DNA from 3 places in the Saccharothrix sp. AJ9571 genome. Region 3 is predicted to be linked to each of the others. Evidence: predicted binding sites of a transcription regulator. Region 3 holds the regulator's gene; each other region holds the start of a gene.
What was found. Region 3 encodes HspR, which represses chaperone genes until heat shock. Its sites were predicted from a motif close to ANNTTGAGTNNNNNNNACTCAANNT; they were not measured.
Positions count from the first base shown of each region.

Region 1: lon (endopeptidase La) is a predicted target of HspR. The motif match lies at 3,173-3,197, and genes of this name have one in related genera.
Region 2: clpB (ATP-dependent Clp protease ATP-binding subunit) is a predicted target of HspR. The motif match lies at 7,121-7,145, and genes of this name have one in related genera.

Region 1 is NZ_CP091382.1:1,834,625-1,844,129, forward strand. It holds gene L3Q67_RS07690 (putative bifunctional diguanylate cyclase/phosphodiesterase) at 1-1,046, opposite strand, end outside; gene L3Q67_RS07695 (GNAT family N-acetyltransferase) at 1,266-2,216, shown strand; gene L3Q67_RS07700 (class I SAM-dependent methyltransferase) at 2,257-3,105, shown strand; gene lon (endopeptidase La) at 3,212-5,662, shown strand; partial or broken gene L3Q67_RS07710 (DedA family protein) at 5,852-6,482, opposite strand; gene L3Q67_RS07715 (sensor histidine kinase) at 6,641-7,777, shown strand; gene L3Q67_RS07720 (response regulator transcription factor) at 7,768-8,412, shown strand; gene L3Q67_RS07725 (ABC1 kinase family protein) at 8,397-9,505, opposite strand, start outside.
Region 2 is NZ_CP091382.1:2,122,774-2,132,278, forward strand. It holds gene L3Q67_RS09140 (GGDEF domain-containing protein) at 143-784, opposite strand; gene L3Q67_RS09145 (hypothetical protein) at 878-1,309, opposite strand; gene L3Q67_RS09150 (lysophospholipid acyltransferase family protein) at 1,314-1,952, opposite strand; gene L3Q67_RS09155 (TetR/AcrR family transcriptional regulator) at 2,006-2,593, shown strand; gene L3Q67_RS09160 (globin domain-containing protein) at 3,545-4,702, opposite strand; gene L3Q67_RS09165 (globin domain-containing protein) at 4,954-6,129, opposite strand; gene L3Q67_RS09170 (MarR family winged helix-turn-helix transcriptional regulator) at 6,523-6,987, shown strand; gene clpB (ATP-dependent Clp protease ATP-binding subunit) at 7,217-9,505, shown strand, end outside.
Region 3 is NZ_CP091382.1:2,268,144-2,277,648, forward strand. It holds gene L3Q67_RS09885 (hypothetical protein) at 28-231, shown strand; gene L3Q67_RS09890 (helix-turn-helix domain-containing protein) at 228-710, shown strand; gene L3Q67_RS09895 (heat shock protein transcriptional repressor HspR) at 1,499-1,939, opposite strand; gene dnaJ (molecular chaperone DnaJ) at 1,941-3,110, opposite strand; gene grpE (nucleotide exchange factor GrpE) at 3,138-3,869, opposite strand; gene dnaK (molecular chaperone DnaK) at 3,911-5,794, opposite strand; gene L3Q67_RS09915 (DUF4097 family beta strand repeat-containing protein) at 6,079-6,741, opposite strand; gene L3Q67_RS09920 (DUF4097 family beta strand repeat-containing protein) at 6,765-7,538, opposite strand; gene L3Q67_RS09925 (YbhB/YbcL family Raf kinase inhibitor-like protein) at 7,705-8,238, shown strand; gene L3Q67_RS09930 (serine hydrolase domain-containing protein) at 8,291-8,752, opposite strand; gene L3Q67_RS09935 (TetR/AcrR family transcriptional regulator) at 8,752-9,312, opposite strand; gene L3Q67_RS09940 (DMT family transporter) at 9,309-9,505, opposite strand, start outside.

The DNA.
Region 1 (9,505 bases), 430 kb from region 3:
CGGACGTGCGCGCCGGGCAGGCGCACCAGCGGATCGTCGGCGGTGGTGTCCTCGGCGGGCAGCGGGTCGCCGGAGACGACCGCGCGCATGGCGTCGGTGGGCTCGAGCCGCAGCCGCAGCACCACGCGGCCGGCGGCGAGCTGGTCCTTGATGCGTTCGGCGATGGCGCCCCACTCGACGACGTCCACGCCGCGGCCGAAGTCGTCGGCACGGCTCGCCGGACGGGCGGCCGCCTGCTGACCGGACCGCGCGACCATCAGGCTCACGTCGGACAGCGCCTCCATGTCGCGCTGCTCGCGCAGCAGGTCGGAGTAGGCCCAGTAGAGCGCGGTCAGGCCGAGGAACACGGCCAGCACCAGCGGCCACGCCTCGGGCACGTGGAAGATCACCAGGTAGCCGGACAGGCCGACCGAGGAGTTGACGAAGCCGACGACCAGGATCCGGCCGGTCAGCCGCAGCGCGGTGCTGACCCGCATCCGGCGGCGCAGCACGCGGACCGCGGCGAGCGCGAGCAGGGTGCTGACCAGCGGCGCGGTGAGCGTGCCCGCCAGCGCGGCGACCCACGGCATGCCGTCGCCGCCGACGGCGAACTTGACCAGCCCGGCGACCGCGAAGGCGCCGGTGATCTCCAGGAGGAAGGCGCCGGCGTTGTAGAGCACGCGACCGCGTACCTTGCGAGCCAGCAGGGTGCCCACGCCCGCGATCAGGTGGGCCACCAGCACCACTTCGAACGGCGCGATGAAGAAACCGATCACCAGCGGAATCTCGGTGAAGGAGATGGTCCACGAGATGCCGCTGCGGACGTCGACGTTGATGCCGAGTTGTTCGGCGAGCAGGAAGGCCAGCGCCAGCACCGGGGTGATCCACCAGAGCATCGCCGAGCCCTCGAAGGGCAGCCACCAGCTGACCACCGCCGCGGTGACCAGGCCGACGGTCAGTACCGTCGCGGTGTAGACGCGGAATCGCCGTTCGTCGACCGCCGCCTCGTCCGTGGCTGTCGAAGGCACCGGGCCGGGGGTAGCGGTTCTGCCACCAGAGTCCGGCATGCAACCTCCTTACGGCCTGATCGCGAACGAGGGCTCACTGTACCCCGGAGGGGGTATCAGAGCCTCTTTCCGACCATTATGGGATCAGCTAAGGGTTAACTCCTAGCCAACCGCGTGGGCCCGGGGGAACCACCGGGGTGAAACGCGAGTGGTATTCGGGTCCCACTGCCCGGTAGCCCGGGTTACCTCCAGGGGACACCGAGGACTTGAATATGTGACGTGGACCTCATCGATTTTTCTGCCATCGCCACCGAACACGCCACTCGGCTCAAGGCCATCGACCCGCTGCTGCCCCCGCCGGGCGAGCTGCCGGACGACCAGGGCGTGCTGACCGCCGAAGCGAGCGGTTCCGCCGCGCTCGGGGTGCTCTCCTGCGAGAAGACCCCCGCCGACGCACCCGGCGCGCAGTGGCGCGCCCTGGTCGAGCACCGCCTGGACCTGCGCCTGGCCGGTCCGGACCCGGGCACCGCGCTGGGCCTGCTGCTGGAGAAGTGGCAGGAGCGCCTCGCCGAATCCGGGACCGAAGGCAGGGACTGGGAGACCGCGGCGGTCGTCATCCGCCCCAGCCGCGACTCGACCGGCTCCGGGGAACTGCTGCGCCACGGCTTCGCGCCGGTGCGGGTGGTCGCCGTCCGCCCGGCGGAACGGCACGGCCGCGGGCCGCGGCGGACGCCGGGGGTGGCCGTGCGCGCCGCCACCCGCAACGACGTGGCCAACGTCGTCGAACTGCTGCTGGAGCTGCAGCACTACGACGCGCAGTTCGGCGTCGCGACCGTGCGCGAGAGCACCGAGCGCGCGCTGACCTCCGAGGTCGAGGAAGTGCTCGCGAAGGACGAGCCGCTGCTGTGGATCGCCGAGGTGTACGGCAAGGCGCTCGGCGTGGCCAGGGTGCAGCTGCCGCCGGCGTCGGACTGGTCGAAGATCTACGTCGACCAGTCCGGGCGGCCGAAGATCGGGTACCTGACCTCGCTGAACGTCGCCGAGCAGGCCCGCAGCACCGGCGTCGGCACCGCGCTGGCCGCGCACGCGCACCAGGTCTTCGACACCGAAGGCGTGGACCTCGCGCTGCTGCACCACGCGCTGGCCAATCCGCGGTCCACCCCGTTCTGGTACGCGCAGGGTTACCGCCCGCTGTGGACCTACTGGTACCGCCGTCCCGCCGTGCGATAGAACTGTGTTCACCGCATTCCGCACAGGCCGGAGACCCCCGTTGACCGAACACACCGATTCCGCACCCGAAGCCCCGGCCGGGGTGGACACCGAAAAGCCGTCCTCGGCCCGGGTCTACGACTGGTACCTCGGCGGCACCCAGAACTGGGCGGTGGACCGGGAGTTCGGCAAACGCCTGGAAGAGCAGTGGCCGCACGTCAAACCGGGCGCCAGGCACAACCGCGAGTTCATGAACCGCGCGGTGCGGGCGGCGCTGGACGCGGGCATCCGGCAGTTCCTCGACCTCGGTTCCGGGGTGCCGACCGCGGGCAACGTGCACGAGGTGATCCGCGAGGAGCTGGGCGAGGACCAGCGCGCGACGGTGGTCTACGTCGACTACGAGGCCGTTGCCACCGCGCACGCCACCCTCATCCTGGAGCGGCAGGACGCCACCGGCTGGGCCGGGCACGTCCAGGAGGACATGCGCAACCCGAAGGCGATCTTCCACCACCCCACCACGCGCCGGCTGATCGACTTCGACCAGCCGGTGTGCGTGCTGATGATGGCGGTGCTGCACTTCGTCGGGCCCGACGACGACCCGGCGGGGCTGGTGCGGGCCTACCGCGACCGGCTCGCGCCGGGGAGCTGGCTGGCGCTGTCGCAGATGTCGGTCGGCGGCACCACCGGTGAGGAAGCCGAGGGCGTGCGGAAGTTCGCCGCGCAGTACCGGAACACGCAGAACCCGGTCTGGTTGCGCGATTGCGAGGAGATCGAGCACTGGATCGCCGACTGGAACCTGCTGGAGCCGGGCGTCACGCACCTGCCCGACTGGCGCCCGGACCGCGAGCTGACCGCCCGCGAGGCGAAGGCACGGCCGTTCGCCTGGTGCTTCGTCGCCGAGAAGCCGTAGGCGGATTTATTCCCCGGAACCGCTCGCTACGGGCGAACAGCCAGGGGAAACAAACCGGGGCTCCGGAAAGTTGAGCTGAGCAGACTCAACTGAGAAGGAGCATTCGATGACCGACACCCGGCTCCTGCCCGTACTCCCCCTCGATTCCGACGTGGTGCTGCCCGGCATGGTCGTGCCGTTCGACCTGACCGAAGCCGAGACGCGCGCCGCGGTGGAGTCCGCGCAGGCCAAATCCCAGGGCGTCACCGTGCCCGGCATCCGGACCGCCCCCAAGGCGGAGGTGCTGATCGTGCCGCGCGTCGACGGCGAGTACGCCGAGATGGGCACGGTCGCCACCGTCGAGCGCATCGGCCGGGTCCCCGGCGGCAAGGCCGTCGTGGTCCTGCGCGGTCTCCGGCGGGCCCACGCCGGCGCGACCGGCGACGGCCCCGGCGCGGCCCGGTGGGTGCACGCCGAAAACGCCGTCGAACTGCCCGCCGACGAACAGGGCAAGCAGCTCGCCGGTGAGTACAAGGCCGTGGTGCTCTCGGTGCTCGAGCAGCGCGGCGTCTGGCAGATGCTGGACGCGGTGCAGGAGCTCGAGGACCCGTCGGCGCTGGCGGACCTGGCGGGCAACGCGCCCTACCTGGACCTGGAGCAGAAGCTCGAACTGCTGCGCACGCTGGACGTCACCGCGCGCCTGGAGAAGGCGCTGGAGTGGACCCGCGAGCACCTGGCCGAGCTGGAAGTGACCGACACGATCCGCAAGGACGTGGCCGAGGGCATGGAGAAGCAGCAGAAGGAGTTCCTGCTGCGCCGCCAGCTCGAGGCGATCCGCAAGGAGCTCGGCGAGCTGGACGGCAGCGGTGAGGACGACGACTACCGCTCCCGCGTGGAGTCGGCCGAACTGCCCGAGCACGTGCGCAAGGCCGCGCTGGCCGAGGTCGACAAGCTGGAGCGCACCTCCGACCAGTCGCCGGAGGGCGGCTGGATCCGCACCTGGCTGGACACGGTGCTGGAGATGCCGTGGAACACCACCACCGAGGACGCCTACGACATCGCCGAGGCGCGTGCGGTGCTCGACACCGACCACGCGGGCCTGGACGACGTCAAGGAACGCATTATCGAGTACTTGGCGGTGCGGAAGCGCCGCTCGGACCAGGCAGCGCGAAGCTTGCGCAGCTCCGTTGAGGGTGGTGGCGGGCGACGGGCGGGCTCAGGAGCGGTCGTCGGTGGACGGCGCTCTGGCGCGGTTTTGGCGCTCGCGGGTCCTCCCGGGGTCGGCAAGACCTCGCTGGGTAAGTCGATCGCGAAGGCGATGGGCCGCAAGTTCGTCCGGGTGGCGCTCGGCGGCATCCGCGACGAAGCCGAGATCCGCGGGCACCGGCGGACCTACGTCGGCGCGCTGCCCGGCCGGGTGGTGCGGGCGATCAAGGAAGCCGGGTCGATGAACCCGGTGGTGCTGCTCGACGAGATCGACAAGGTGGGCGCCGACTACCGCGGCGACCCGACCGCGGCGCTGCTCGAAGTGCTGGACCCGGAGCAGAACCACACCTTCCGCGACCACTACCTCGAGGTCGAGCTGGACCTGTCGGACGTGGTGTTCCTGGCCACGGCCAACGCGCTGGAGACCATCCCCGGGCCGCTGCTGGACCGGATGGAGCTGGTCACCCTCGACGGCTACACCGAGCACGAGAAGGTCACCATCGGCCGCGACCACCTGCTGCCGCGTGAGCTGGAGCGGGCCGGGCTGGCCGAGGGCGACGTGACGCTGACCGACGCGGCGCTCAGCCGGATCGCGGCGGAGTACACGCGGGAGGCGGGTGTCCGCGCGGCGAACCGCACGATCGCGAAGGTGCTGCGCAAGATCACCACGAAGGTGGCGCTGAACGAGCTCGAGCTGCCGGTCGCGGTGGACGCGGGCGACCTGGACGCCTACCTCGGGCGGCCGCGGCACCTGCCGGAGTCCTCGCTGCCGGCGTCGACCCAGCGGACCTCGATCCCGGGTGTGGCGACCGGGCTGGCGGTGACCGGCGCCGGGGGTGACGTGCTCTACGTGGAGGCGTCGCTGTCGGACAAGGAAACCGGCGGCACCGGGTTGTCCCTGACCGGGCAGCTGGGCGACGTGATGAAGGAGTCGGCGCACATCGCGCTGTCCTACCTGCGCTCACGGGGTGCCGAGCTGGAGCTGCCGGTCGGTGACCTGGCCGAACGCGGGATCCACATCCACGTGCCGGCGGGCGCGGTGCCGAAGGACGGGCCGTCGGCCGGGGTCACCATGACCACCGCACTGGCGTCCCTGCTCTCGGGCCGGGTCGTGCGGGCCGACGTGGCGATGACCGGTGAGGTGTCGCTGACCGGGCGGGTGCTGCCGATCGGCGGGGTGAAGCAGAAGCTGCTCGCCGCGCACCGGGCCGGGATGAAGACCGTGGTCATCCCGCAGCGCAACGAGCCGGACCTGGACGACGTGCCCGCCGAGGTGCTCGCCGAACTGGACGTGCACCCGGTGGCGTCGGTGCGGGAGGTACTGGAACTCGCGCTGGCCCCGGCGGCCACGCCGGTCAAGCAAGCCGCCTGAGCCAGGCCGGGAGTGCGGGGGCCGCTGGGCCCCCGCACTCTCACCTGCGGTTCTGCTGCTCCCGCGAGTGGAGGTCGCCGACGAAGCGGCCGCGGCCGCCGGTCATCTCCGGGACCGAAAGCATGCGGGTGGGACGCTCGTCGTCCTCTTCCTCGGGCTCGGGCTTTTCGTCTTCGTCGTCGTCCTTGTTCCGGTTCTTCAGGCGCTTGACCACGAAGACGACCACGGCCAGCACCACCAGGCCGATGACCGCCTTCTGGAAGATGCCGGCGTACTCCTCCATGACGTGCCAGTTGGCGCCGAGGATGTAGCCCGCGACCACGAAGATGGTGTTCCAGATCAGGCTGCCGAGCGTGGTCAGCGACAGGAACTTCCACACCGGCATCTTCTCGATCCCGGCAGGCAGCGAGATCATGCTGCGGAACAGCGGGATCATCCGGCCGAAGAAGACCGCCTTGGTGCCGTGCTTGGCGAACCACTTCTCGGTCTTGTCGAAGTCCGAGCCCTTGACCAGCGGGATCTTGCAGATCAGCGCCCGGCAGCGCTCCCGGCCGAGCAGCGCGCCCAGGTAGTAGACGATCAGCGCGCCGACCACCGAACCCAGCGTGGTCCAGATCAGCGCCTCGGCCAGGCTGAACGTGCCCTGGCTGGCGGAGAAGCCGGCCAGCGGCAGCACCAGTTCACTGGGGATGGGCGGGAAGAGGTTGTCGAGCCCGACGATGACGGCCGCGCCCACCCCTCCGAGCGTGTCCATCAGACTCACCGCCCATCCGGCGAGCCCTCCCATCTCCGGGGCTTGCTGGGCGAGTTGCGTGATCATCGGCGGCCTTTCATGGTCGTCTGCACCTGCCAACGAACCTACGAACCACTCGAGTTCCGGACATTGCGGTGAGGCCTCCCATATCCGGTCGGGTACCCCAGGAAGATCCTGCGGAAAACCGCAGTCCCCGGCCTGGAGCAGCCGGTTAGCCTCACCGGGTGGAACTGAGCTGGGTGCGGGCCGCCGGGCGCGGCACCGCCGGGCTGGCGGCCGGGGCCGTCACCGCGCTCGCGGAGTCGATCTACGTGGTCGCCGGAACTCTGGCACTGGCGCTGCCGCCCGCGCGCCCGGGGGTCTACGCGGGGGCCCGCGCGCTGGCCGAACTGGAGCGGCGGCGGCTCGTCCGGTTCTTCGACGCCGAGAACGGGGACGACTACACCGGCGGGCGCGCGCTGCGTTACCTCGCGTTGCGCTGCGTGACCGGACTGCTCGGCGCCGGGGTGCTCCTGCTGATCGTCTACGGCGCCGTGTCGGCGGTCATCATGCTCGGCCAGATCTTCTCCGGTGGCCGCGTCGGCGGTGGCGAGGAGCCCGCGGACTGGTACGACTCGATCACCATCTTCCTGTTCGGCCTGCTGCTCGCGTTCATCGCCGTGCAGGGGCTGATCGGCGTGGCGAAGCTGGACCGGGTGCTGGCGAACCGGTTCTTCGGGCCGAGCGCGCGGGAACTGTTGCGCCGCCGGGTCTCCGAACTGTCGATCACGCGCGCCGAGGTGGTCGAAGCGGTCAACGACGAACGCCGCCGCATCGAGCGCGACCTGCACGACGGTGTGCAGCAACGGCTGGTCGCCCTGGGCATGCTGCTCGGCCGCGCCCGGCGGACCGGTGACGCCGAGCGAGCGGCCGAACTCGTGCGACAGGCACACGAAGAGTCCCAGCAGGCCCTTCGTGACCTGCGTGAAGTGACCTGGCGGGTGTACCCGGTCGCCCTCGACGACGGCGGGCTGCACCCCGCGCTCGAAGCCGTCGCGGAGAGCGCCGGGGTGCCGGTCCACCTCGACTTCGGCCTCGACGAACGCCCGTCGCTCGCGGTGGAGACGGTGGCCTACTTCGTGGTGTCCGAAGCGGTGACGAACGCGATGAAGCACGCGTCGGCCACCCGGATCGACGTGTCGGTGCGCCGCGGGAGCACCATGCTCACCGTGCGGATCAGCGACGACGGCTGCGGTGGGGCGCGTCCGGGCGGTGGGCTTTCGGGCCTGGCGCGCCGGGTCGCCGCCGCCGATGGGGAGTTCACTGTGGACAGTCCGGTCGGCGGTCCGACCACGATCACCGCGGAGTTGCCGTGCGGGTAGTGCTCGCCGAGGACAGCACCCTGTTGCGGGAAGGGCTGGTCCGGCTGCTCGCCGAGGAGGGGCACGAGGTGCTGGCCGCGGTCGGTGACGGCGACGCGCTGCTGTCCGCCACCGCCGCCCACCGCCCGGACGTGATCGTCACCGATGTCCGGATGCCACCGACGCACACCGACGAAGGCCTGCGCGCGGCGCTCGAAATCCGTGCGCGGTTCCCGGAGGTGGGGGTGCTGGTGCTGTCGCAGTACGTCGAAAAGCGTTATGCCACCGAACTGATCACCGACGACGGCGGCCGCGTCGGCTACCTGCTCAAGGACCGGGTGGCGCAGGTCGGCGAATTCCTGGACGCGCTCGACCGCGTCGGTGCCGGTGGCGCGGCCTTCGACCCGGAGGTCGTCCGGCGGCTGCTCGCCCGGACCACGCACAGCGATCCACTGGGGAAACTGACCGCGCGCGAACGCGAGGTGCTCGACCTGATGGCGCAGGGGCACACGAACGCCGGGATCGCCGGGCAGCTCTACGTTTCGCTGAGCGCGGTGGAAAAGCACGTGAACTCGATCTTCGACAAGCTGGCGCTCTCGCACACCAGCGGGTACAGCCGCCGGGTACTCGCCGTCCTGCGCTACCTCGGCTCCTGAGCCGGGGCGGTGTCGCCGGCCCGCCACTTCGCGTCCACGTGGCCGAGTTCGGTCGCCGGTTCGTCGCCGTGCAGCCATTCCCTGGCGATGCGGTGCCAGTTCCCCCGCGCCCGCAACCGGCCGAGCAGGCCGAAGGCGTACAGCTCCGCCCGTCGCGCGAAGAGGTGCTCCGGCGGCAGGTACTGCCAGCGCATCTTCCGGTAGTGCGGCGAACGCGGGTCGATCGAGCTGATCATCGCTTCGGCCGCCAGTTCCGGGGTCGCCTCGATCTCGGCGTCGGCCAGGTACCAGCCGACGGCGTCCTCGATGTAGGCGAGCACTTCGTCCGGTTCGATCCGGTCGGGTTCGCCGAGGATCCCCGCCGCCGCCATGCGGGCGTGCACCTGCTCGGCGTCGCCGTCGGCCGCGGCGCGCAGCACCGTCCGTTCGAGGTGGATGCTTTCCGGGCTCATCCGCTTGAACAGTCCGAAGTCGAGGAACGCGACGCGGCCGTCGTGGCGCAGCAACACGTTGCCAGGGTGCGGGTCGCCGGGGAAGTCGCCGGTGTGGAAGAGCGATCCGCAGTAGAAGCGGTAGATGATCTCGCCGACCCGGTCGCGCACGTCGCGGGGTTGCGCGGCGATGCCGTCGAAGTCCATGCCCTCGACGAATTCGGTGACCAGCACGCGCTGCCCGCAGAGTTCGGCGACGCTGTCCGGGATGGCGATGAACGGGTGCCCGGCGTACTGGACCGCGATGTCGTGCTGCGTCTTCGCCTCCAGCCGGTAGTCCAGTTCCTCCTCGATGCGCAGCCGGATCTCCTCGGCCAGCGAGCCCATTTCCAGTCCGGGGAAGATGTTCGGCGCCAGCCGGAGGAACAGCGCCAGGTTCTTCAGGTCGGCGCGCACGGCGGTGGCGATGCCGGGGTACTGCACCTTCACCGCGACCGCCCGCCCGTCGGGCAGGCGGGCGCGGTAGACCTGGCCGATCGAGGCCGCCGCCACCGGATTCCGGTCGAATTCGGCGAACACTTCGGCGATCGGGGCGCCCAAATCGTCCTCCGCCACCTTCCGCATATCGGAAAACGGCACCGCCGGGGCCTTCGCCAGAAGTA
Region 2 (9,505 bases), 150 kb from region 3:
TGGCTTTCGTTATCCTACGGATACCCGCCGTTCGTGACGACACCATCCCGTGATGTTTTTACGCTCGGTGCCAGTTGGCCGGATGACCGCCACGTATCGACCAGCCATTATTACCGGCAGTGGGAAATCGGCTGACCCGGGGTTACCCACGGTGTCGAATGCGCCCGGGGTTTTCCGAATCCGGATAAGCCACCACATTCCGCCCCGCGCGTTTTGCCGCGTAAAGCAGGGCGTCGGCCTCGAGCAATCGTTCTTCCGCACGTCCCGGCCTCGTGGTCAGGCCGATGCTGACCGTGACGGCGAGCCCGGACTGCAGTCGCTGCCAGGCGTGCCGTGCCACGCGGACCCGCGCGCGCTCGGCCACCCGCAGCGCCTCCCGAACGCCCAAACCGGGCATGACCAGCACGAACTCCTCACCGCCGTACCGTGCGCAGAAGGCGCCGCGCGGCAGTTCGTGCTTCAGCAGCGCGGCCACGCTCCGGAGCACCCGATCACCGACGAGGTGGCCGAAGGTGTCGTTCACGTCCTTGAACAGGTCGATGTCCACCATCGCCACCGCCACCTCGCCGTCCGCGAGCTGCGCCAGGCGCCGGTCGAGGAAGCGGCGGTTGTAGCTCGCGGTCAGCGAGTCACGCTCGAGCGCGGAGCGAAGGTGCTGGTAGGCGCGTTCCCAGTTGCCCTGGGCGGCGAACAGGGAAGCGATGGTCTCGTGCAGCGCGGGCAGATCCCCGGCCTCGGTGTGGACTGCGATCCCGTCCTTGGACACCGCTTTCACCTCCGCCACCTGATGTTCGTCGTCGTGCAAGAGGCGGCGCTTGAGATATCGGGACGCGGCGGCGGCGAATATCGCTCAACCGGACGACGAAGCGTAACCGATTCACGATTTCGGACACGGAGCGAAGCCGTAAACGCGGCGATCGAGCAGAACTACGCGCTGCGAGCCGATCTGCTCGCCGATCGCGGCGCCCGCCCGCCGGACCGTCAGCGACACCGCCACCACGAACACCTCGCCCCGCGGCGGATCTTCGCCGTCGGGTGACCAGTCGGGGTCCGGGCGGACGGTGGACATCGCCGGGTAGATGTCCATGGTGAGGTCGCCGAGGTCGCACTCCTGGCCGGTGAAGTCCGGGTGCCGCGCGTCCTCGAGGAAGCGCTGCTGCTCCTCGGGCCCCTGGTCGCCCGCGCGGTTGAAATTGTCGAAGTAGCGGCTGATCAGGTCGGTGCCTGTCTCCTGCCGGGGTTGGAGCGGGGTCGTCCCGCACCCGGTGGCCAGCAGGGCGAGCGCCAGGCACACCACCGGTTTCCGCATGTGGTCAGGTTAGCGGGGCGGCGTTGAACTCCGGCGCCGTCTCCTGACCGGACATCGCCCCGATGGCCCGCATCACCTCGTCGGTCACCACCCGGCGGGCCGGGCCCGACTTGGGTTGCCCGGTGCCGCGGATCGGCGGGCCGAAGGTGACGGTGATCCGGTGCCACCGCGGCAACCGCCGCCCGACCGGCTGGAGCCGATCGGTGCCGGTCAGCGCGACCGGCACCACCGGCACGCCGGCCGTCAGCGCCAGCCACGCGACGCCGGTGCGACCGCGGTAGAGGCGGCCGTCGAGCGAGCGCGTGCCCTCGGGGTAGATGCCGAACACCTGGCCCTTCGCGAGCACGCCGAGCGCGGTTTCGAGGGCGCCCTGAGCGGCGCGGTGGGCACCTCGCTCGACCGGCACCGCGCCGGTCACGGTGAAGAACCAGCGGACGAGGCGGCCCTGGAGTCCGGTGCCCTGGAAGTACTCCGCCTTGGCGAGGAAGCGGACCCGCCGCCGGGTGACCAGCTGCAGGACCACGCTGTCGATGAAGGACAGGTGGTTGCTCGCGAGGATGACCGGGCCGGTGCGCGGCAGGTGCTCGTGGCCGTGCACCCGCGGCCGGAAGACCAGGCGGAACAGCAGTCGAAGAAGGATCACGTGCGCACTATAGCTCGTTTGGCGTCCGATCGTTCGGAAGCTAAACTACGCCCGTGAGCCCACGCCGGTCTGTCACCGATGCCCGCGATACCCGGTCCGCGATCCTGGCGCGCGGGGTCGAACTGGCGACCGTCGAAGGCCTCGACGGCCTGACCATCGGACGGCTGGCTGCCGACCTGGGCCTGTCGAAATCCGGGGTGCTGGGGCACTTCGGCGCCAAGGAAGCGCTGCAGCTCGCGGTGGTCGACACGGCAGCGGAGCAGTTCGGCCGGGCGGTCGTGGAGCCGTCCACCGGCACCACGCCGGGCCTGCCGCGCCTGCGGGCGCTGTGCCAGGCCTGGCTGACCCACCTGACCCAGCCGGCCGGCACCTTCTTCCTGGCCGCGGCGGCCGAGTTCGACCACCGCCCCGGCCCGGTGCGCGACGCCATCGCCGGGATGAGCGCGCTGTGGGAGCGGGACCTGCGCATGCACATCCGCCTGGCCCTCACCGACCGCACGCTGGAGGGCGATGCCGACCAGATCCTGTTCGACCTGACCGGCATCGTCCTCGCCGCGAACCACACCCTCCACCTGACCCGCGACGTGCGAGCCCTTACCTACGCCCAAACCGCCCTCACCCGACTCCTCACCCACACCTGACTCAGCCGCCGGGATGTAAAACTCCGGCGCCCCAACGCGAAACTCGCCTGCCTTGGTGTGGAATCCGGCCGCCCCAGCGCGGAGTTCAGGTGCGCGAGCGCGGAACTCGCCTACCCGAGTGCGGAACTCGGCTACCCGAGCGTGGAACTCGGCTGCCTCAACGTGGGACTCGGCTCCCCGAGTGTGGAACTCGGGTACCGGAGCGCGGGACTCGGCGCCTCAATGTGGGACTCGGCTGCACGAACGCGGAACTCGCGTGCCCGAACGTAGATCTCGACCGCTGGAACTCAAGTGCCTCAATGTGGAACTCGCTTGCCCCAACGTGGGACTCGCCTGCCGAGTGTGGGACTCGGCTGCCTGAGTGTGGGACTCGCGCGCCTGAACGTGGGACTCGCCTTTGGCGGCAGTTCGGGAGGTTCCACACTCAGGTAGCCGAGTCCCACGTTCAGGCAGGCGAGATCCACACTCGGGCAGGCGAGGCCCACGTTGAGGCAGGCGAGTTCCACACTCGGGTAGGCGAGGCCCACGTTAAGGCAGGCGAGTTCCACACTCGGGTAGGCGAGGCCCACGTTAAGGCAGGCGAGTTCCACACTCAGGTAGCCGAGTTCCGCGTTCAGGCATAAGAGATCCACACTCGGGTGGCGAGTCCCACGTCCAGACGGGCGAGTTCCACACTCAGGTAGCCGAGTTCCGCGTTCGGGCGGGTGAGTTCCACACTCGGGTGGGCGAGGCCTGCGGTTGGGTGGGTGAGGTTTGCGGTTGGGTGGGTGGGGTTTGCGTTAGTGCAGCGGGGTTCGACGTTTGGACAGGGTGGGGCGGCAGTTCAGTGCTGCATTCGGGTTGTCACGGTCGACAAGCGGGCGGGTGGGGTCGAGACTCGGGCAGCCGAGTCCGCACAGTCGTCGTGCAGTGGCGACCCGATCCCCCGGGGCCGCCGCTGCACGACCCGGGTCAGTCCACGGTGAACTGGTCGTAGCGGATCTGGGCGGCCGGCGTGCCTTCCTCCATCAGGCGCACCATGGTGGCCCGGATCATCGAGGGCGAGCCCGAGATCAGGACATCCGTGTTCGGCCACGGGCCCCGCCGGATCACGGCGTCCGCGAGGGTGCCCTGTTCGCCGTCGGGCACCTTGCCTTCTTCGGCCACCGGCACCACGGTCAGCCAGGGGTTCGTGGCGGCCAGCATCTTCAGCGTCGGCAGGTCGTACAGATCTTCCGCGGTCCGGCCGCCGAAGAACAGGTGCACCGGCGGATTCCGCTTCCACCGCGCCAGATCGTCCGCGATCGCCCGCAGCGGCGCCAATCCGGTGCCCCCGGCGACCAGCAGCAGTTTCCGGTTCTCCGCCTGCCGCACGGCGAGGGTGCCGAGCGCCGGGCCGATGCGCCATTCGTCACCGACCCTGGTGTGGTGCACGATCGACCGGCTCACCCAGCCGCCGTCCACCGCGCGCACGTGGAATTCCAGTACGCCGTCGGTGCGTGGCGCGGTGGCCGGGGAGAAGTACCGCCACATTCGCGGCCGTTGCGGCACCTGGACGCTCAAGTAATTGCCAGCGCGAAACGGTACCGGGTGTTTCGGCAGTACACGGATTATCGCTACGTTCGGGCTCGCCTTCCGGTGTTCCAGCACCCGCGCCGGCCACCAAGCCGGGCCTTTCTCCGCCTCCGCCGCCTCCCGCATGGACTTCGCGATGACGCCATAGGCATCGGTCCACGCACGTTCCACCTCCGAGGTCCAGTCGTCCTTCAGGAAACGCTTCAACGCGGTCAGCAACGCGATGCCGACGGCGTCGTAGTGGCGTGCGATCACGTCGAACTTGCGGTGGTCGCGCCCGAGCTGGTGCAGGAACGGCACCAGCTCGGCCGGCCGGTCCACCAGGCCGACCACGTGCACCAGCGCCCGCAGGAGCCGATCGCGCTGGGTGTTCATGTTGACGGGAAAAAGGGCCCTGGTCTCCGGGGAAACGGTGAAGAGCACGCCGTAGAAGAACTGCGCCAGTTCGACCGACTTCGGTTCCACCTTGGCAAAACTCTCATTGATCAACTTTGTCGTCCGGCTGGATTTGCCCCAGTTCGCCGGAATGGTCACGGGCAGCGCGTCGGGAAACATGGCGTGTACACCCATCGATGCGACGAATTCTCCAATCGATTCGAATGCGTCGTGATTTTTCAACACTCCCGTTTCCCCGACGGGGCTGGGACTCTACGACGCAAGTCGGCCGGTGGCGCCGATTCGCCACGCTTTCAGCTCGAATGGAGCAATATCGGTACTCGGTGTCGATTGGGGGTATTCACAGCGTGCGCCGCCGTTCGGGTGTTTTTGCGGGCGAGCGCGATTTTCCGCTTTTCGGCGTGAAAGGATCAGTCGATGGTGAAGGGGTCGTACTTGATCTGGTCCAGCGCGGTGCCCGCGACCAGCATGCGCGAAACCGTCGCCCGGATCATCGCCGGCGAGCCGGAGACCAGCACGTCGTGCTGGGGCCACGCGCCGTACTTCGTGATCACCTCGGCCAGCGTGCCCTGCTCGAACCCGGGCAGCCCGGGGTTGTTCTCCACCACCGGGACCACGGTCAGCCAGGGGTTCACCGCCGCCAGCGAGCGCAGTTCCTCCAGGTCGTACAGGTCCTCGCGGTCACGGCCGCCGTAGAAGAGCTTCACCTTCGGGTTTTCGCCCCACTGCGCCAGCTCGTCGAGCATCGCGCGCAGCGGCGCGACTCCGGTGCCGCCGGCGATCATCAGCACGTCCCGGCCGGACTCGCGGTCGACGGTCAGCCTGCCGAGCGGTGGCCCGAGCCGCCAGCGATCGCCCTGCGCGGTGTGGCTGACGATGGCGCGCGAGACCCAGCCGCCGTCGACCGCGCGGATGTGGAACTCGATCGACCCGTCGTCGCGCGGCGCGTTCGCCGGGGACAGGTACCGCCACAGCCGCGGGCGCTGCGGCACTTCCACGCTCAGGTACTGCCCGGCCTCGTACGGCACCGGCTGGTCCGGCTCGACCAGCACCAGCGCCAGGTCCCAGGTGAGCCGCCGGTGCTCGGCCACGGTCGCGGTCCACGAGCCGGGGTGCCGGTCGGCCGCGGCGGCCTCCTGCATCGCCCGCGCGATGATCGTGAACGCCTCGGCCCAGGCGCGCTCCACCTCCGGCGTCCAGTCCGGCCCGAGCTGCGTCTTCAGCGCGGCGAGCAGTGCGGTGCCGACCGCCTCGTAGTGGTTCGGGATGACGCCGAACTTGCGGTGGTCGCGGCCCAGCTGGCGCAAGAACGGCACCAGGTCGTCCGGGCGGTCGACCATCTGCACGATGTGCACCAGCGCGCGCACCAGCCTGCCCCGCTGGACCTCCATGTTGATCGGGAAGAAGTCCCTGGTGGCGGGCGCGAGGGTGAACAGCATCCCGTAGAAGAACTGGGAGATCTCCGGCGTGTACGGCTCGGCCTTCGCCCAGGTGTCACGGATCAGCCGCACCATCGCCGCGACGGCGGGCGGAGTCTGCCGCGTGGCGGCTGTCCTGGGTACTGGGCTGACCGGTTCGGCTGTCATCGCTGGCTGGTATCGGCTCCTGGTCCGGTTGCGTGGCGTGGTCGGTGGCGGCGGCGGGGACCGGTGGTCCACTGGTCCACATGCCGATTGTGGCCTGGATTATTCATTAATGCGCGTAGCTCTGGGTTCCGCCGACCGGGGCAGGCCAGCGGCTTGACCCAGGGGTGCCGGCGTAGGGAATATTCCCCCTTTCGGAATAAGTCGTTCGAGGTAAACAGGGCAGTGGTCCACCCCGGAGGGTAGCCGGAGACCGGGTAGGAGCCGATGACGTTGCTCCGGACGGGTGGTACTGAGTACGTCCGCCGTGTGATCGGTCACTGCTAAACTAGTTGCCACATACAACTAGTAACCCCCGGATTGTTTCGCCGGTGGCGCGAGGGGAAGGCTGGGCCGATGGGTCCGACGGACGAGGCCGCGCTCGAATTGGTACGGCAACTCAAAGTGAACGCGCAGTTGCAGCAGGCGTGGACCACGCACCTCTGGCAGGCCCAGAACGGGCTGCACCCCGCCTCCGCGTGGCTGCTCGCCGAACTCGCCCAGCTGGGCGAGTCGCGGCCGTCGGAACTGGCGAAGCGGCGCATGGTCGACGTCTCCGTGGTGAGCCGCCAGGTCGCGCAGCTGACCGCGGCCGGGCTGATCGAGCGCCGCCCCGCACCCGAGGACGGCCGGGCCGCGCTGATCCGGGTGTCCGAGCGGGGTGAGGAGGAGTTGCTCCACTGGCGGCGGCAGTACACCGACTTCCTCACCGACGCGCTCGCCGACTGGGCCCCCGGCGAGCTCGACGCCTTGACCGACCGGCTGAAGATGGCCAACGAAAGCCTGCGCGGCACCCTCGCCAAGCGCACCACCCCCCGCTGACCTGCCCCCACCCGCGCGAGGTCGCGCCGGTCACTGGAGGCCGGGTGCGCCGGGCCGCCCAACGGCACGGCGCACCCGGCCTCCAGTGACCGGCTCAAAGCGACCTCGCCGCCGTGCCGAAGGCACGGCCATGACATTGACAGGAACAGGCTCAACTTTTTTGACGTTGTGCATGTCGAGGACTTTTCCGGAAGGCTTGCGTCGAGCGACGCACGACATGAGGTGAGGGATGGACGCTTTCAACCCGACCACGAAGACCCAGCAGGCGATCTCGTCGGCTGCCCAGGCGGCGACCGTCGCAGGCAACCCGGACATCGCGCCGGCCCATCTGCTCGGTGCGCTGCTGGCCCAGGGCGAGGGCCTCGCCGGTCCGCTGCTGACCGCGGTCGGGGCGGACCCGGAGCTGGTGCACAAGGAGCTGGAGCCGATCACCCAGGCGCTGCCGTCCGCGACCGGCGCCACCGTCTCGCAGCCGCAGTTCGACACGCACGCGGTCAAGTCGATCACCCATGCGCAGAAGCTGGCCACCGAGCTCGGCGACGAGTACGTCTCCACCGAGCACCTGATGGTCGGCCTGGCCGCGCAGGGCGGTCAGGTGGCCGACCTGCTGAAGCGCCACGGTGCCACGCCGGACGCGCTGCGCGAGGCGTTCACCGCGGTCCGCGGCTCGGCCAGGATCACCAGCCCGGACCCGGAGGGGACGTTCAAGGCGCTGGAGAAGTACGGCGTCGACCTGACCGCGCGCGCCCGCGCGGGTGAGCTGGACCCGGTGATCGGCCGTGACACCGAGATCCGCCGCGTGGTGCAGGTGCTTTCGCGCCGGACCAAGAACAACCCGGTGCTGATCGGTGAGCCCGGCGTCGGCAAGACCGCCATCGTCGAGGGGCTCGCGCAGCGCATCGTCGCCGGTGACGTGCCCGAATCGCTGCGGGGCAAGCGCGTGGTCGCGCTCGACCTCGGCTCGATGGTGGCCGGGGCGAAGTTCCGCGGTGAGTTCGAGGAGCGGCTCAAGGCCGTGCTCAAGGAGATCACCGACTCGGCAGGCCGGGTGGTCACCTTCATCGACGAGCTGCACACCATCGTCGGCGCCGGGGCCACCGGCGAGGGCGCGATGGACGCGGGCAACATGATCAAGCCGATGCTCGCCCGCGGCGAGCTGCGCATGGTCGGTGCCACCACGCTGGACGAGTACCGCCAGCACATCGAGAAGGACGCCGCGCTGGAGCGCCGGTTCCAGCAGGTGCTGGTCGGCGAGCCGTCCACTGAGGACACGATCGGCATCCTGCGCGGGCTCAAGGAGCGCTACGAGGTGCACCACGGTGTCCGCATCACCGATGCCGCGCTGGTCGCCGCGGCCACCCTGTCCGACCGCTACATCACCGCCCGCTTCCTCCCCGACAAGGCGATCGACCTGGTCGACGAGGCCGCGTCGCGCCTGCGCATGGAGATCGACTCGCGGCCGGTGGAGATCGACGAGGTCGAGCGCGCGGTCCGGCGGATGGAGATCGAAGAGATGGCGTTGTCCAAAGAGGATGACGTCGCCTCGAAGCAGCGCCTGGCCACCTTGCGCGCGGAGCTGGCCGAGAAGCGCGAGACGCTCTCGGGGCTGACCGCGCGCTGGCAGAACGAGAAGGGCTCCATCGAGCGCGTCCGCGACCTCAAGGAGCAGCTGGAGCAGCTGCGCGGCGAGTCGGAGCGGGCCGAGCGCGACGGTGACCTCGGCCGGGCCGCCGAGCTGCGCTACGGCAAGATCCCCGCGCTGGAGAAGGAACTGGAAGCCGCCACAGCGAGCGAGACGGCCGTGCAGGCCGACGTGATGCTCAAGGAGGAGGTCGGCGCGGACGACGTCGCGGACGTGGTCAGCGCGTGGACCGGCATCCCGGCGGGCCGCCTGCTCGAGGGCGAGACCGGCAAGCTGCTCCGGATGGAGGAGGAGCTGGCCAGGCGGGTGATCGGCCAGGAAGAGGCGGTCAAGGTCGTCTCGGACGCGGTGCGCCGCACGCGTGCCGGCGTGGCCGACCCGGACCGGCCGACCGGCTCCTTCCTGTTCCTCGGCCCGACCGGCGTCGGCAAGACCGAGCTGGCGAAGGCGCTCGCGGAGTTCCTGTTCGACGACGAGCGCGCGATGCTCCGGATCGACATGAGCGAGTACGCCGAGAAGCACTCGGTGTCGCGGCTGGTCGGCGCGCCGCCCGGGTACGTCGGCTACGACCAGGGCGGGCAGCTGACCGAGTCGGTGCGGCGGCGCCCGTACAGCGTGGTGCTGCTCGACGAGGTGGAGAAGGCGCACCCGGACGTGTTCGACGTGCTGCTCCAGGTGCTCGACGACGGCAGGCTGACCGACGGCCAGGGCCGGACGGTCGACTTCCGCAACACCCTCCTGGTGCTCACCTCGAACCTCGGCTCGCAGGCGATCGCGGACGCCACGCTGGACGAACGCCAGCGCCGGGACGCGGTGCTTTCGGTGGTGCAGCGGCACTTCAAGCCGGAGTTCCTGAACCGGCTGGACGACCTGGTG
Region 3 (9,505 bases):
ATTGATCAGACGAGAGGGGGCGTGGAGATGGTTCGACGACGGAATCAGCGGGCCTTCGTCCGGCTGATCAGGAGCAACCGCGACGTGGGCACCGTGATGATGCGCCTGGTCCGCGAGATCGACGAGGCCGAGTTCAGTGCCGCTGAGCTGCGGGAACTCGCCGATCTGCTGGCCGGGATCGCGGACGAGGCGCGTGAGCGCGCCGGGCGGATCGAAGGGGCGGGCAGGTGAGCGGCACGGCGGTCGACCCGGACTTCGACCAGGCGCTCCGCGAGGCGCTCGGCGAGCGGCTTCGGCAGCTCAGGCGCGCTCGGCAGCTCAGAAGGGAGGAAGTGTGCGCGCTGCTGCACAACGACCTGTCGATCGGCACGCTGGGCAGCTACGAGTCCGGCGCCCGGCGGTTGACGGTGTCACGGCTGGTGGAGCTGTGCGAAGTCCTCGGCACGACCGCGCACGAGGTGCTCGCCCAGGTCCACCGCGATCTGCGGCGCCCGGAGCTGAGTCTCCGGCTGCGGCTGAAGGTGATCACCCAGACCCAGGATCCGGAGCTGGGCCCACTTCAAGCGTGGGCGGAGGCGAGAGCCGCTGATGAGCACGCGGCTGCGGACCCGGTGATCGAGCTGGACGAGGTCACCCTCCGGCAGGCAGCCGTCCTGTGCGGCATGACCCCACTCCAACTCCTGCGCCGACTCCAGGAGGAGGCCGACTGATCCTGATCGAAAGACGCGTCTGCTGTTCGAAATCGAAGTGCTCGCGCCGGAAGGCGAGGCATCCGGAATGAACGTGGAACTCAGCTACCCGAGTGCGGAACTCAGGTGCGCGAACGTTGCACCCACTTGCCGAGCGCGGGACTCAACCGCCTCAACGTGAAACTCGCCCGCCCCAGCGCAGAACTCAGGTGCGCGAACGCGGAACTCGCTTGCCCCAACGAGAACTCGGCTGCCTGAACACGGAACTCGGCTGCCCCAGTGTGGAACTCGGCTATCGGAGCGCGGGATTCGGCTGCCTGAATGTGGAAATCAGCTGCGCGAGTGTGGAACTCGGCTACCTGAGTGCGGGACTCATTTGCCCCAGTGTGAAACTCGGGTGCCTAACGTGGGATTCGGTTGCGCGAGCGCGGGACTCGCCTGCCTCGAAGTGTAACTCAGCTGCCGGAGCGCGAAACTCGCTTGCCCCAACGTGAAACTCGGCCACCTGCGTAGAAATCCGCCCGCCCCGACACAAAATCCAGGCGCGCGAACGTGGAACTCACCTGTTCCAGTGCAGAACTCGCCTGCCCGAATGTGGGACTCGGCTACGCGAGTGTGGAACTCGCCTGCCTCAATGTGGAACTCGGGTGCCCGAGTGTGGAACTCGCCTGCCCCAACGTGAGACTCGGCCACATCGGCAGGAATTCGCCCGCCCCCAACACGAATCCAGATGCGCGAACGTGGAACTCGCCTGCCTCAACGTGGAACTCGGGTGCCTGAGTGTGGAACTCGGCTGCTCCAACGTGGGGTTAGCGGCGGGGGCGTGGGGGGCGCCAGACGACGAGGGCGGTTTGGTTTCGCATGGGGACGAGGTCTTTGCGGTATGAGGCGTGTACCGCGGCGGCGGCCTGTTCGGCGGCGGCGTAGGCCGAGGCGAGTTCTTCGGTCAGCTCCGCGACCCGCGAACGCAGGGCGTCGACCTCGTTTTCCAGGTCGATGATCCGCTTGATCCCGGCGAGGTTGACGCCCTGCTCCTGCGAGAGCCGTTGCACCTCGCGCAGGAGGGCGATGTCCCGCATGGAGTACCGCCGACCTCCCCCGGCCGTGCGGCCGGGGGAGACCAGGCCCTGGCGGTCGTAGGACCGCAGGGTCTGCGCGTGCAGCCCGGAGAGCTGGGCCGCCACGGAGATCACGAACACCGGGGTGTCTTCGTCCTGCGGCACGCCACCCGGCAGCGAAGAACCGAACATCTCAGCTCCGTTCCCTGATCAGGGCGGTGATCTCCGGACGCGGGTCGTGCTGCGCGGAGGCCTCCGCGTAACTCTCCAACGCCGCCCGCGCCTGGTCGTCCAGGCGGGCCGGCACCGCCACCTGCAGGGTGACCAGCAGGTCGCCCTGGGTGCCGTCTCGCTTGGTGATGCCCTTGCCGCGCACCCGCAGCACCCGCCCGCTCGAGGTGCCCGGCGGCACCTTGACCGAGACCTTGCCGTCGAGTGTCGGCACCGTGATGGTCCCACCCAGCGCCAGTTCGGTGAAGCTCACCGGCACGGTGATGGTCAGATCATTGCCCGATCGGCCGAACACCGTGTGCGGTGCCACGTGCACCCGGACGTAGAGGTCACCCGGTTGCGCGCCGCCCCGGCCCGGTTCGCCCTGCCCGGCCAGCCGGATGCGCTGGTCGTCGTCGACCCCGGCGGGGATCCGGACGGTCAGCGTGCGGGTGCGGGTGCTAATGCCCTCGCCACCGCACTCACCGCACGGGTTGTCGATGATGGTGCCGCGGCCGCGGCAGTCCCGGCACGGCTCCGAGAAGGCGAACGCCCCCTGGCTCCGGCTGACCAGCCCCGATCCGCCACAGGTCCCGCAGGTCCGCGGCGTGGTGCCCGGCTTGGCGCCGTTGCCACCACAGGTGCCGCAGGTCGCCGGGCTGGACAACCGCAGTGGCAGGGTCGCGCCCTTGACCGCCTCGATGAAGTCGATCCGGACGTCGGTCTCCACGTCGGCGCCCCGCTGCGCGCGGCTCGCCGTGGCACCGGCGGCCCCGCGACGGCCGAACAGGCCGCCGAGGATGTCACCGAGGCCACCGAAACCCCCGCTTTGCCCGGCGGCGTTTCCGAACATATCGCCGAAGTCGGTGCCACCGGCTCCGCCTCCGGGAAACCCGAAACCCCCGGGGCCGCCCGACCCGAAAAGGCGCCTGGCCTCGTCGTACTCCTTGCGCTTGGTGCTGTCGGACAGCACGCCGTACGCCTCGGACACGGCCTTGAACTTCTTCTCGGCCTCGGCGTTGCCCGAGTTGGCGTCCGGGTGGTTCTCCTTCGCCAGCTTGCGGTAGGCCTTCTTGATCTCATCCGCGGAGGCGTCGGAGGAGACGCCCAGTTCGCGGTAGAAATCCTTGCCGATCCACTCCCGAGCACTCATCGGGCGTCTCCTCCCTCCGGACTTCCGTCAGCGACTGTTCTCATCAAGGGGCAGCTCACCGGACTGCGTGGCGTCCAGTTCCGGCGCCGATTCCGGCTCCGGCGCGACCTCAGGCGAGGCCGAGGCCGAGGCCGCGGGCGCAGGCGCGGGTGCCTCGCCGGGCTCGTGGTCGGTCACGCCGACCAGCGCCGCCCGCAGCACCCGATCGCCGAAGCGGTAGCCGCGGCGCATCACCAGGGTCACCGTCGGACCGGCCACCTCGGACGAGGTGTTGTGCTGCACCGCCTCGTGCACGCTCGGGTCGAAGGGCTCGCCCTCCGCGCCGAACGGCTCGAGCCCGGCCCGCTGCAGGCTGGCCACCAGCTTGTCGGCCACCGCCTTGAACGCGCCGGTGAGGTCGCCGTGCTGGTCCGCCCGCTCGAGGTCGTCGAGCAGCGGCAGCAGGTCGCCGACCACGCCCGCCTTCGCGGCGTTGACCACCTGCTCGCGGTCGCGGTCCACCCGGCGGCGGTAGTTGGTGTACTCGGCCTGAAGCCGCTGGAGGTCCGCGGTGCGTTCCTCCAGCTGCTTCTCCAGGTCGGACACCGGCTCCACCGCCGCGTCCACGATGGTCTCCCCGAGCGAGGGACCCGCGTGCTTGCCCGCCACGGGCGCTTCCTCCTCTTCGAGCACCGGCTGCTCGCGCAGCTCACCGGTCACCGGGTCGATCTTGCGGCGATCGCGCACCACGACTCGCGGCTCCTCTGGTTCTTCACCGATCCCGTGCCGGGGACCCTCGGAGTTTTCGCGATTCGCGTGGGTCACTTCTTCTCGCCCTCCGCGCCCTTCTTGTCGTCCTCGTCCACGATCTCGGCGTCGACCACGTCGTCCGCCTTGGCCGAAGAGGACCCAGCCGAAGCACCCGCGTCACCACCGGCCGCGCCGGCGGCCTCCTGGGCGGCGTTCGCGTTGGCGTAGAGCGCGGTGCCCAGTTCCTGCGAAGCGGTGTTCAGCTTCTCGATGGCCTCGCGGATCTTGGCCGAGTCGGTGCCCTTGAGCGCCTCGTTGGCCTCGTCGATCGCGGTCTTGACCTTGCCCTTGAGCTCGTCGGGCAGCTTGTCCTCGTTGTCCTTGACGAACTTCTCGGTCTGGTAGACCAGCGTCTCGGCCTGGTTGCGGGTCTCCGCTTCCTCGCGGCGCTGCTTGTCCTCCTCGGCGTGCGCCTCGGCGTCCTTGACCATGCGCTCGATGTCGTCCTTCGGCAGCGCGGAGCCACCGGTGATCGTCATCGACTGTTCCTTGTTGGTGCCCAGGTCCTTCGCGGTCACGTGCACGATGCCGTTGGCGTCGATGTCGAAGGTGACCTCGATCTGCGGCACGCCACGCGGCGCGGGCGGCAGCCCGGTCAGCTCGAACATGCCGAGCTTCTTGTTGTGCGCGGCGATCTCCCGCTCACCCTGGAAGACCTGGATCTGCACCGAGGGCTGGTTGTCGTCCGCGGTGGAGAAGATCTCCGAACGCTTGGTCGGGATGGTGGTGTTGCGCTCGATGAGCTTGGTGAACACCCCGCCCTTGGTCTCGATGCCCAGCGACAGCGGGGTCACGTCGAGCAGCAGGACGTCCTTGACCTCGCCCTTGAGCACACCGGCCTGCAGCGCCGCGCCGACCGCGACGACCTCGTCCGGGTTCACGCCCTTGTTCGGCTCGCGGCCGCCGGTCAGCTCCTTGACCAGGTCGGAGACCGCGGGCATGCGGGTGGAACCACCGACGAGCACCACGTGGTCGATGTCGCCGACGGCGACCCCGGCGTCGCGGATGACGTTGTTGAACGGCTTGCGGGTGCGCTCGAGCAGGTCCGAGGTGATCCGCTGGAACTCGGCGCGGGACAGCTGCTCGTCGAGGAACAGCGGGTTCTTGTCCGAGTCCACGGTGATGTAGGGCAGGTTGATGCCCGCGGAGTTCGAGCTGGACAGCTCGATCTTCGCCTTCTCGGCCGCCTCGCGGATGCGCTGCAGCGCCATCTTGTCCTTGGTGAGGTCGATGCCGTTGGAGGCCTTGAACTTGTCGACCAGCCAGGTGACGATGCGCTCGTCCCAGTCGTCACCACCGAGGTGGTTGTCACCGGAGGTGGCCCGGACCTCGACCACGCCTTCGCCGATCTCCAGCAGCGAGACGTCGAACGTACCGCCACCGAGGTCGAAGACCAGGATGGTCTGTTCCTTCTCGCCCTTGTCCAGGCCGTAGGCCAAGGCGGCCGCGGTCGGCTCGTTGACGATGCGGAGCACGTTCAGCCCGGCGATCTGGCCGGCTTCCTTGGTGGCCTGCCGCTGCGCGTCCTCGAAGTACGCGGGCACGGTGATCACCGCGTCGGTGATCTCCTCACCGAGGTAGGACTCGGCGTCGCGCTTGAGCTTCATCAGCACGCGCGCGCTGATCTCCTGCGAGGTGTAGGCCTTGCCGTCGATCTCGGTCTTCCAGTCGGTGCCGACGTGCCGCTTCACCGAGCGGATCGTCCGGTCGACGTTGGTGACGGCCTGGTTCTTCGCGGGCTGCCCGGTCAGCACTTCGCCGTTCTTGGCGAAGGCGACGATGGACGGGGTCGTCCGCGAACCTTCCGAGTTGGCGATGACCGTCGGCTCGCCGCCCTCCAGGACGGCGACGACCGAGTTGGTCGTACCGAGGTCGATGCCGACCGCTCGCGCCATGGTTCGTTCCCTCTCTCTGTGCTTCTGGGTTCGTGCGCCCGCCGTGGTTGAGCGGTGCTCACTCAAGTTCTAACCGGAGCCCCGCCACTTGGTCAACTAGGACTTGAGCGGAGGGGGCTCAACCTTTCTGCTGGCTCAACGTACCGGGTCCGCCGGTTGTTCCCGGCGGGTGCCACCGATTTCCGGGAGCGCGCCGTTGACCAGGTACTCCGCCGCTCGCCGTACCCGCTGCCCCCTGCGCAGCGGGTACGGCGAGCACGGTCAGGCCCGGTGCGGCAGCCGGATCACGCGGTGCGGACCGTCACGTCACCGGCCGACGCGTCGACCTCCAGCGCGTGCGGCGCGTCGGCGGTGGTCGGCACCGAGATGTGGGTCTCGCCCGCCCTGGCCTCGGTCCGCACCCGGTACGCGCCCTGCGGCACGGTGACCGTCACGTTCCCCGCGCTCGCCGTCACCTTCGCGTCGGCCGCCGTGGCCAAGCCGATGTCGACGTTGCCCGCCGAGGCTTCCACCTGGGCCGAACCGGCGAGCTGGTCGAGCACCACCCGACCGGCCGCCGCGCGCACGTCGGTCGCCCCGGCACCGGTGATGGTCACGTCCCCCGCCGCGAGGCTGCCGGTGATCGGCAACGCGGCCGGGATGACCACGTCGTAGTCCACCGAGCAGTCGTCACCGCACTTGTCGAGCACGAGCGTGTCGCCGTCGACCCGGTGCGACCGCCCCGGCCGGTCACCCCGGTAGTGGACCTCGCGCCGCAGTGAGACCGGCGCCCCCTTCTCCACCCGGATCTTCACCTCGCCGGCGGGCACGTCGAACCGCACCTTGGTGATCTGCTCCGGCACCGGCGTGCCGTCGCTGAACGTCTCCCCCGGCGTCATCGAGGCGCACCCCGTCAGCGTCAGCGCCGACACCGCCACCCCGGTCAGCACCCAGCCTGCTTTCCCCATTGCCCCTGATCCCCTTCGTTCGTTCAGGCCTGGCGGACGGTGACGTCACCGCTGTCGGTGTCCAGCTGGAGCAGCACGGCCGCGCCGCTGCCCCCGGTCGGGATCGAGATGTCCCGGTTCCCGCTGTCGCTGTTGCCCTCCACCCGGTACGAGCCCGCGGGGACGGCTACCTCGACGTGCCCGCTGTCGGCCTGCGCGCGGACCTCCTGCGCGGCGGCCATGGTCAGCTCGACGTCCCCGGAATCCGCGTCCGCCTCGACCCGGCCCTTGATGCCGGTGCCGGTGATGTGCCCCGAATCGGCGGTGACCTTCACCGCTTCGCCGATGTCGGCGAGCGTGATGTCCCCCGAAGAAGCCTGCACGGTGACCGGGCCCGGCACGTTGCGCACCTCGACGTCGCCGGAGTCGGCGCTCACGTCCGCGCTGGCCACGCCGGTCAGCACGACCGCGCCGGAGTCGGCGTGCCCCGTCACCGCTGTCCCCATCGGCACGACCACGTCGTAGTCCACCGAGCACCAGTCGCCGCAGTCGGCGAGCACCAGCTCGTTCCCCTCGACCGAGTAGCTCTGGCCCGGCTCGCCCCAGCGGTAGTCGAAGCGCTGGACGACCGTGCTCTCCCGCACGTCCGCGGTGCGGATGTGCACGTTGCCCGAGTCGGACGCGATCCGCACCCGCTGGACCGGCTCGCTGACCTGCGCCGTTGCCTCGCTGGTCGAGGGCCACCACCACCCCAGCCCGATCGCCGCTCCGGCCACGATCAACGCGATACCGCCGATGGCTAGCCCAGGCCGCGCCATTGAGTCCTCCCGATGCAGGTTTCTTCTGTGCACAAAGCTAGGGCTCGGACGGCCTTCGGTACATCGGGGTGAACCCCCGGATGTCCCCGGGGGTTGTCCCTACCCCTGCCCGGGGTGCGCCGCGCCGATAGCCTTTGGCGGTAGCCCACGTAGGAGGAGGACTGGAATGCCTCAACCGCCCAACCCGTACGACTTCCTGCCCGAGGTGCCGGAGTTCACCGTGCGCAGCGGCGATCTGGCCGAGGGCGCCGCGCTGGCCACGCCGCAGCTGAGCGGCATCTTCGGGGCCGGCGGCGACGACGTCTCGCCGGAGCTGTCGTGGGAGGGCTTTCCCGCGGAGACCAAGAGCTTCGCGGTCACCTGCTACGACCCCGACGCCCCGACCGCCAGCGGGTTCTGGCACTGGGCCGTGTTCGACATCCCGGCCACGGTGACCTCCCTGCCGACGGACGCGGGGAAGAACCCGGAACCCGTTCCCGGCGCGGTGACCCTGAAGAACGACGGCGGCCTGAACCGCTTCCTCGGCGCCGCACCGCCGCCGGGGCACGGGCCGCACCGGTACATCTTCACCGTGCACGCGGTGGGGGTCGAGTCGCTGGGCATCCCGGACAGCTCGACGCCGGCCTTCCTCGGCTTCAACCTGTTCTCGAACACCGTGGCCAGGGCGCACCTGACCGGCATCCACGAGAACAAGGCCTGACCCGGTGCCGTGAATGTGGCTTTCACGGCGGAATGTGCCGTGAAAGCCACATTCACGGCGCGGCGACGAGGTCGGCCATCGCCCCGAGCACCACGTAACCGCCGTTGTTGTACGAGAACCGCGTGCCGGGTGCGGAAACGGCGGGCAGCCCGGCCATCGCGGCCAGGTAGTCCGAAGTGGACGCCAGCAGGCACTGGCCCGGCGGCGGGTTCTCGTCGTCGGGGCAGTAGTCGCCGATGCCCGAGGTGTGCCGCAGCAGGTGCCCGACGGTCACCTCCGGGTGCACCAGCGGCAGTTCGTCACCCAGCACCGAACGGACCGTGGCCGACTCGGTGAGCAGCCCCGAATCGATCAGCGAAAACACGGTCGCCGCGGTGAAACCTTTGGTACCGCTGGCAAGCGCGAACCGCGTCTCCAGCGTGTTCGGCACGCCGTACGCCCGGTGCGCGAAGCCGTGTGCCTCGGCGAACACCGTCTCGCCACCCCGGTCGGCACGCGCGACCCCGGTGAACATCAGTGCGGTTTCAGCAGGTAGTCGACCACCGGCCGCAGCTCCTCGGCCGACGGCGGTTCGTCGTCGATGAGGCCTTGGACCAGCAGCCCGTCGATCCCCGCGAGGAACACCCGGAACGCCACCTCGTCATCATGCCGGACCATCGACGTCAGCACGTCCAGCCAGCGCCGGGCCGCGGGCCGCAGTTCCGGGCGCCGCGCGGCGAGCAGGTACAGCTCGTACTCCGCCATCGTGCGCCCGCGCCGCGGCCCGAGCGCTTCCGCGAGCAGCGCCGCGACCTCCTCGGCGCCCCGGCTCCCGCGCGAGCGCGCGCGGTCGATCATCCAGTACACCTCGGTGGCCATGTCGCGCGCGCACGAGATGAGGGTGGCGATCAGCAGGTCGTCGAGGCTGTCGAAGTGGTACGTGGTCGAGGTCAGCGGCACCCCGGCTTCGGCGGCCACGGTCCGGTGGGTGACCCCGGCGACGCCGTCGCGCTCGATCACCCGCAGCGTGGCGTCGATCAGTTCCGCACGCCGCTTCTCCCCGCGCGCCCTTCGCCCGTCCGCCTGCCGTTTCAGTGCGCTCGCCCCAGTTCCAGCAACACGACACCGGCGATGACCAGCACGAGCCCTGCCCCCATGGTCCAGTTGAAGCCCTCGTTGAGGAAGACCGCGCCGATCAGGGCGACCAGCGCGACCCCGGCCGCGGCCCAGACGGCGTAGGCGACCCCGATCGGCAGCCCCGCCTTGAGGACCTGGGCGAGCATCGCGA